DNA from 2 places in the Bacillus cereus group sp. BfR-BA-01430 genome. Region 2 is predicted to be linked to the other one. Evidence: riboswitches for the same ligand, from Rfam matches in the RefSeq annotation. Region 2 holds a riboswitch; the other holds the start of a gene.

Region 1 (4,437 bases), on a different contig from region 2:
CTAAATGCTTGGAAACCTGTTGATTTTACAGCGAAGATATCAAGGGAACCATCATCGCATTGTACATTCGGAATGAAGGAAGGAATTCCACCAAGATATTCTCCATTTCCTATCATTACTAAGACAGCTTCATCCTCGTATACTTGTCCATCATACGTAATCTTGACAGAGAAAGTATCAGCATTTTTAACTGTACGAAGTGTACTTAAATAGTAACCAATTTTCCCAAGCTTTGCTTTTTCCTCTGCATCAATGTTATGAGATACTTCAGAAACAAGTCCAATTCCCCAAAAGTTTAAGAAGTATTGGTCATTTGCTTTTGCAACATCAACTGGCTTTGTATCCCCTTTTACAATCATATTTGCTGCATGAGCAATATTTTGCGGAATGCCAAGTGTACGAGAGAAGTCGTTACAAGTTCCTCCTGGAATAATGGCAAGAGTTGGTCTTATTTCAAGAGGAGCTAGGCCATTTGTACATTCAAAAACGGTTCCATCACCGCCAAAGACAATGATTAAATCAACTTCACTTGCAAATTCTCTACAATATTTCGTCGCATCTCCTTGCTCTTTTGTATGAAGGATCCGTAAGTCGAGAAAAGTGGCTGCTAGCGGCGGGACAATTTTTTCTAGATTTGTATGTAAATCCCCTTGTCCTGCTTTTGGATTGACAATGAGTAGAACTTTTTCAAACTTTGTCTTATTCATTTGTATCTCTCCCTTTGCTTCTTTAGTAATAATGCATGATAGAAATACACTTCATGGAAGTGTCAACTTACTTCTCTGTTACAACTGAAGCGATATATGGCAAGTTACGATATTTTTCTGCGCAGTCAATACCATATCCAACGATGAATTCATCAGGGATTTGGAATCCTACATATTCTGCTTGTAAGTCTACTTTACGACGTTCTGGTTTATCCAACAATGTACAGAATTTCAATGTTTTTGGTTTATGCATGAAGAAATGATCTTTTAAGAAATGAAGTGTTAAACCAGAATCAATAATATCTTCTACAACGATGACATTTTTTTCGGTAATATTGACATCGATATCTTTTAGTAATTTAACTTTCCCGGTTGTTTCAGTTTGGTTACCATAGCTAGAGGCAGAGATGAAATCAATGGTTACATCGTTTTTAATATGACGAATTAAATCAGCGGCAAAGACGAAAGAACCTTTTAATACAGCAATAATAATGATTTCTTCCCCAGCAAAATCACGCTCGATTTGATGTGCCAATTCTTTGACTTTTGCTTGCAGTGTTTCTTCGGAGATTAATGTATCTTTTATTTTAATATTCATGAGAATCCTCCTGCGTTATAAAACTTATGAACATTTCGACTGTAAAGGATAGAGAAAGAAAAGTCAAAAAATGATAATGAGAAGTGAAAATTCAATATTTTTTAACAAAATCCTCCACAAAAGGTCTGATGATATGATATAATGATGACAAAGAAAACGTTTTCATAAAAGGTGAGAGTCATGAAAAAGAAACAGTACACAAGTGTTACATTTATAAAAGCATTATTTCTAACAATTGTTCTTGGGTTGTTAGCTTATATAATTGATATTCCTGTGCTTCGAGTTTCATTAATTGGAATGACTTTAATTCTTGGAGCTATTTCTCATGGAATGATGCGTCAATTATATGAAGCGGGATTACATGATAATAAAAAATAAAGTATAATGTAAAGCCTTCATTTATAAGAGATGGAGGTTTTTTCATTTCTTACAAAAATGTAAGGTGATTTGTAAGAATAATCGATAGTTGAGTGATATTATTTCAGGTACCATAGAAAGTGTAAAGAAAAAGACAAACACAAACACATTTTAGGTAAATGTAGTTTTAGGTATTCTATGCGAAAAGGAGTAGGGGGGAATGAAGAAACGTTGGACAAACTTTGCTTTTCTATCTACTAGTAATACTATCATACTAGATGGAGAGATGACTCTTTCTCACTTATTTGATCAATCAGATAATGAAACTTCTTCAACATTTACAATGAGATGGTGTAAATGGGGCGAACATTGTAATTTGGAAGAAGGGACCCCTAATCAAGAGCAAAGACTCATCTTTACTAACCCGATTGAAGCATGGAGTGTTCAATATCATAAGTGTAACGTCAAAAATCACTTAAAGAAAACTGAGCCGAGACAATTTTCTTCGGATTCTCCTACTCTAGAATCGCGTGAAAGTAACAATTAAGTACTGAGACACGAAAAGGCACTATAGAGAAAATCTACAGTGCCTTTTCCATTTTGTTAATAAAAAAGGTTGTAGAGAATGCTTTCCCTACAACCTAAAGAATATCATTTAGGCACTCTTATTTTTTGAATTGATATGATACGCACGAATGCTTTGGAATAAACGTGGTGAAGTTGTATATAGAAGCAATAGCAATACGGTACATAATGCAAAAGAAGCAAGCATTGTACTACCATTTACAATGAAAGAGTACAGAAAGGCTGATTGTCCTTTTGGTGCGTATTGCCCCCAGAAAATAATTCCCGCAATAAAATGACAGAAATAGCGTGCAAAACTGCCGATAAATGTCCCTAGGATTATATACAAGAGAGCTTTTTTTCCTTGGTTATTTTTTTCTGTTACTTTTTCTTTGCGACTCCCAACATCATCTTTTGCTTCAGCTACATAGTGGTTATTTGAAATGGCTTTTTGAATTGGGCGATGAAATAAACCAGCAAATCCAATAAAAGCAAAAGCAATGAAGTATTCAATACATGCTTGTATTGGCGTTAAAATATAGGCATCCCCGACGACAATTTGTAATAATCCCCAAATAAGCCCTCCTAAAAAAGCCATTTTGAATCCCCAGCGATAAGCAATAATAAAAATAGGAATCATAGCAAATGAAACAGAACCGCCTGTTGGGATTTTAATTGATAATGGTAAAATGTCGATGATTAAGGCGAAGGCTGCAAGAATTGCAGATTCAATCATCGCTTGTAAATTGGTATTACGCATGTTGGCATTCCCCCTAAATCCAAGTTGCACAAAAAAGAATTATGTACCATAGGGAGATATAAAATACGTAATGAAGAAGAGGATATGTATTTTAACGTTTGCACAATTCCTACATTAGCATTAACTAACAGGTTCTAAGGGTCGGAACAAATTGTTCCCTCTCAGCAATATAGCTCCCCCTGTGATAACGAAATTCTTTATTTGTTAGATTCATTTTAATCGAAATGGATGAGGATGGCAAATGAATCTTGTATTGCCATTATTTCAATATAAGTGTGCGAAAATGTTAACAAATAGAATAGAAAAAGCTATAGTGTACGATTTATACAGTATGCTATAATTTCGTTGAAAATAATTATCATTCTCTTTTGAGGAGGAAGATTATGAGTTTGGTTGATATTCAAGTCGGTGAAAAAGTATTAGTGAAAAGTATGCAGGCATTAGATAAATTGTTAAAACGGAGATTAGCTGCGTTTGGTCTTTCGGAAGGAAGTGAATTGCGTGTGAAACAAAAGGCGATGTTCAAAGGGCCGTTTACACTAGAGTGCCGCGGACAATTCATTAGTATTCGTCATTGCGATGCGAAAATGATAAAGGTGGAATTAGTGTGAATAAAGTTGCATTGCTAGGAAATCCAAATACAGGAAAAACATCATTATTTAATGCGTTAACAGGTTCTTATGAATATGTAGGAAACTGGAGCGGGGTAACGGTAGAAAAAAAGATTGGGAAATTGAAAGATAAACAAGGAACATTAATTGATCTACCAGGTGTATATGATTTAAATCCTGTTTCTCGAGATGAGGGAGTAGTTACTCACTTTTTATTAACAGAGGAATTTCATTATATGTTAAATATTGTTGATTCTTCTCAATTTGAGCGTAATATGCATTTAACATTACAGCTTTTAGAATTTGGTAAGCCCGTTTCTATTGGTTTAAATATGATTGATGTGGCGAAGCAACGCGGAATTGTGATTGATGTAAAAAGATTATCAGAAATATTAGGAGTAACAGTTGTTCCTGTTGTTGCAAGAAGTGGGAAAGGCTGTGATGAATTACTAGCTACTCTTCATGAAAATAATAGGAAGGAAATGAACTCATTTATTCTTTCATATGGTGAACAAGTAGAGGCAGCAATTGCAAATATAATGACACTTTTTATGAAAGAAAATTATGAGCATTCAAGATGGCTAGCGCTTCAATTTTTAAGCAATAACGAAGTAGTGGAACAAGAGATAATGGGATTGTCCATTTATCATGAATTAATAACAATACGCTCTCAGTTAGAGAAAAAACTGGATTGTACGTTAGAAAAACATATTTATAATACACGTGCAACGTATATTGAAAAGTTAAAAACAAGTGTCATTCAACATAAACAGGAAGGGAAAATTCCTTTTTCAGAAAAAATAGACAAGTTGATTACACATAAAATTTTTGGACTTCCAA
Region 2 (4,437 bases):
TAATCTGTCCTCTTCTCTAAAATTAGTTCTTCTTCAAATAATATTTTTTCTATTTCTATAAGTTTTTGAGAAGACCATAGTTCTAATGTAATCTCTTCCATTCCTTTTGGTGTATAAAGTGGAAATAACTCATCATTCTGATTTATAGTTATATTTTTACATAGCGGGATACGTGTACAATGAGGAAATCGCTGATGAAATGCTTGTAAGAGTACTTCCTTTTCTCTTCTACTTATCCCCCGTTTTATTTTTGTACCAGGAACCTTAAAGATATTTTCATCATATATAACAAGTGCTCGTACCCTTTTCCCTTTTATATATTTTTTTGGATTCGTCATAATCTTAACTAAATGTAACTGTTTCTTAAGCATAAAAACATTCTGTAATTCCCGATAAGCTCTGGACCAATTCACTCCAAATCGCGCGTCTTCTATTTTGAGTGTAACAAACTGATCCTTTTCATTATGGCAGTTAGAGACTAGTACAGTTCCTTTTCTTTTTTTCATAATCATATAATTTTCATATTGATTTGCTGTTTGATAAAAACGCCTTTTACCAATAGAAACTTTAAGTAAAAACATATTTTCAATACCACGAGTGATAAGCTCAAACCGATATACATAAGAAAAATATTCCTTTGTTTTTTTATCCTGAATAGGCTCAGACATCGCTTCACATCTATTTTGTTCTCGAAGCGGGTAAAAAGGAACTTCTTCATATTGTTTTATAGTTAGATGCAATGCATGTTCGCAAAACAACTGTGAAATTAATGCTGGTACCCATATATAAAATGTTTTTTTATCATGTAGTAACGACAACTGTGAAATCGCACTAGGTTGCCATTCTAATAAAACTTCTCCAGGCATTTCGGTCGGTTTCCAGTTATGAATATACGCATACCATTGACGACAAATATATTCTAGCTGTTCAGAGCTGAGAGGTTTTAAAGATATAATCCATGGACTATCTTCTGCTAACTTATATGGATCATGCTCAATGAATAAAATATCAGAAAACATGATATACAATCTTTTATTTAGAAGCTTAAATTTTTTTATTAATTCGTATGGTCTATTGTGTTCTAATAACAGACTTGACCAATGTTTTGGCCATTGCACATAAAATACTGTTCGCTCAAAAAGTGGATCTATTACATCTTTAAAGGCTAACAACTGTAGCGTTTCCATAAAATGAATACTTCCTCTCTTTATTCGTTATTTTACATGAAATCCAAAATCAATAGACTGTTAAAATTTGAAACAAAATACAAATTCCACCTCCTTTTTATTTTTATTATACCATCATCAAAATCCATTTTTTGTTAAAAAATAGTAAAAAGAGAGAGGAGGGTTCTACCTCCTCTTTATCTTTCCTCTTTCTCTTTTTAATTGTATAATTTTTTCATAATATATTACGAAAAATGGAGAAATAAAACGAACATCTACCGGGTTACTATTTTTTCTTTAACAGGCCATTTTTCTAACGTATAAGCCATCTCCCAGAACGAATATTCATATTGACTACTAATGATAAAATGCTGTTTCATTCGCTTACGATCCGACTCTGTTACTGTTTCCGCAATTTGATCTAATCGCATAATTTGTTCTTCTACTAATGTGCGGAACCAATCAGAACCATATGCTGAAATCCATTCTTGGTAAATCGGTTCCTCTGGTTTACATTCTTTTAGACGTTCACCAATTTCATAATACAACCAATAACACGGTAAAATGGCCGCAATAATATCACCTAAATGTCCTTCATAAGCAGCGCGATACATATGGGATGTATATGCATAAGCCGTTGGTGCTGGAATAAAGGCTGCTTTTTCTTCTTCAGTGATTCCTAATTTTTTCGCAAAATTTTCATGCAGTGATAATTCTGCTTCATATGTATTTTGTGCATGATGCGCCATGCGAGCTGTCGTTTCCAATTCAATTGCCTTCGCCGCCCCTAATGTTTGTACTCTAGCAAAGTGACTCAAATAGTAGGAATCTTGTAAAACATAGTAACGAAAGCTAGCTAAATCTAATGTTCCCTCACCTAGTTCTTTAATAAATGGATGCTCAAAACTCGCTTGCCAAATCGGAGCAACTTCTTGACGTAATAACTGTGAAAATGACATTTGTATCCCTCCTCATATATACTACACTTAGCTAACATCTAACGAAAAAATAGAAATGTACAAAATAAAAACCACTTCCTTATAGGTAAAGAAAGTGGCCTAGATATATAAATATCATATTTTGTCACTTCCACTTCCCTACGCTGGTACGAACCAGATCAGGTACTAAGAGTCTTAAAGATAAACTTTAATCTCAGCCAATATCGGCACCCCTAGTGGATAGATGATAACTATGTAGTTTTGATAATCATCATAACATAATTTAGAGGGTTGTCAATTATCCAAACTTATATAGTATATTAATATGAAAAATGAGTCATTTTTTTAGCAATTCCATTACATCATTACTGTGCGGCTAACCCAATAGGTGAGAATAATACATAGGCACCTAGCATGAATATAATAAGAAAGATTGAAAATACCTTTGCATATTTCCATGGCTTTAAATCAACTTTATTAGCATCGAAAAGTTCAAAATCTGTTTCTCTCGGTTTTAATTTTCCGACAATTAACATCATAATTACACATGCCGGGAATAATACACTAAGAATATATAAAAAATTAATGGATCCTAAAAACACTTTTGAGAGCGCATACAAAACAATATGAAAGACTAAAGCAATTTTCGGAGCATTTGCAGGTACTTTTTTACTAAAAAATCCTACGACAACAGCTGCGATAATTGGTACATTGTAAAAGCCAAACATTTCTTGTAAGTAGTTATATAATCCAGAAGGTGCATATAAAATAAATGGTGATACGATAACCGCAATGAGACCGAGTGTAATCGCAAAAATACGCCCTACTTTTACTAACTCTTTCTCGCTTGCTTCTTTCTTGAAAATTGGTTTATAAAAATCAAGTGTGAATAAAGTGATAGAACTATTTAATGCACCGTTAAATGAACTTAAAATAGCACCGAACAATACAGCAGCAAAAAATCCTGATAATGCGACAGGTAAAATCTTAATTACTAACATCGGATAAGCCATATCAGCATTTTTTAATTGATTGCCAAATAAATGAAACGCAATGATTCCTGGAAGCACTAAATATAATGCTCCAAATACTTTAAATAATCCTGCAAACAATACTCCTTTTTGTCCTTCTGCTAAATTTTTTGCCCCTAGTGTACGTTGAACAATAGCTTGATTGGTACACCAATAAAATAAGTTATTAAACAATAGCCCCATAAAAATTGTTGTCCAAGGTATAGAATCTTGTGAATCTCCAATTGCATTTAATTTTTCCGGATGGGAATGTAATAAAAGATTTACACCATCCATAATATTCCCTTTTCCAAGTGCAAGGAGCCCAAGAATTGGAATTAAGCATCCTCCAATAATTAAACCAATTCCATTTAGCGTATCCGAAATAGCACATGCACGTAGGCCGCCAAATACAACATAGGCAATACCAGTCATACCAATGATGAGTGCAATCACCATAATCGTTGTAAAATTACTAAGCCCAAATAGTTGTGAAATATTAAAGATGCTATCAAGTACTAGTGCACCGGAATACAATACAGTTGGTAAATAAGCGATGGCATAACCTAATAAAAATAGAATGGAAATAATTTGTCTTGTTCGTAAATCGTAGCGTTGCTCTAGAAAATCCGGGATTGTTGTAATTCCACTTTTTAAGTAACGAGGTAAAAAGACAAATGCCATAAAAATGAGCGCTAGCGGAGCGGTTACCTCCCAAGCCATGACGACCATTGAAGTTGCATAGCTTTGTCCATTTAGTCCTACCATTTGTTCTGTTGATAAGTTTGTTAATACAAGTGATCCTGCGATAACGATACCAGTCAAACTTCTACCACCTAAAAAATAACCATCTGAACTATCTAAATCAATATGTCTTGTCTTATACCAAGAAAACCAGGCAATGAAAATCGTATATACTAAAAATGTAATGATTGTTACAAATGCCATGGAGCAATAAACCCCTTTCAAATGATATCTATTTCTCTAAAAGGGAGTAGAGTGCCCTCTTGCTCTTTATTTTGTATCATAAAAGCCCTCTACCTACCCCATCTTATAATCTAGAAATGTATTACGAATGAATTTTATCTATTTGAAAGTTCTGAACATTGATAAGTTCACCTGTTTCAAATGATTCTTTACATGCATATCCAAGCACTGTTGATTTTACTCCATCTTGTACCGTAATTGTTGGCTTACGTTTTTCGATAATGCATTGAATAAACTCTTCTACTTCACTTAAATATGCTTGTTCAAAACGTTCTAAAAATCCCTCTGAACATTCGCGAACTGCACCTGTTTGATCAAAAACAGTCACGGCATTTT

What was found. A riboswitch is a leader RNA that binds a small molecule or an ion and turns the genes downstream of it on or off. The one in region 2 is predicted to bind thiamine pyrophosphate.
Region 1: linked by a shared signal. The riboswitch ahead of thiT (energy-coupled thiamine transporter ThiT) and the one ahead of tenA (thiaminase II) in region 2 are both predicted to bind thiamine pyrophosphate.

What each region holds. Positions count from the first base shown of each region.
Region 1 is NZ_JAKUEW010000005.1:185,430-189,866, reverse strand. It holds gene MR058_RS12135 (diacylglycerol/lipid kinase family protein) at 1-707, opposite strand, end outside; gene hpt (hypoxanthine phosphoribosyltransferase) at 775-1,305, opposite strand; gene MR058_RS12125 (hypothetical protein) at 1,486-1,683, shown strand; gene MR058_RS12120 (hypothetical protein) at 1,883-2,209, shown strand; gene thiT (energy-coupled thiamine transporter ThiT) at 2,318-2,986, opposite strand; TPP riboswitch at 3,075-3,176, opposite strand; gene MR058_RS12110 (FeoA family protein) at 3,370-3,597, shown strand; gene feoB (ferrous iron transport protein B) at 3,594-4,437, shown strand, end outside.
Region 2 is NZ_JAKUEW010000002.1:289,716-294,152, forward strand. It holds gene MR058_RS05920 (pPIWI_RE module domain-containing protein) at 1-1,187, opposite strand, end outside; gene tenA (thiaminase II) at 1,442-2,125, opposite strand; TPP riboswitch at 2,244-2,349, opposite strand; gene MR058_RS05930 (solute:sodium symporter family transporter) at 2,470-4,062, opposite strand; gene MR058_RS05935 (Gfo/Idh/MocA family oxidoreductase) at 4,184-4,437, opposite strand, start outside.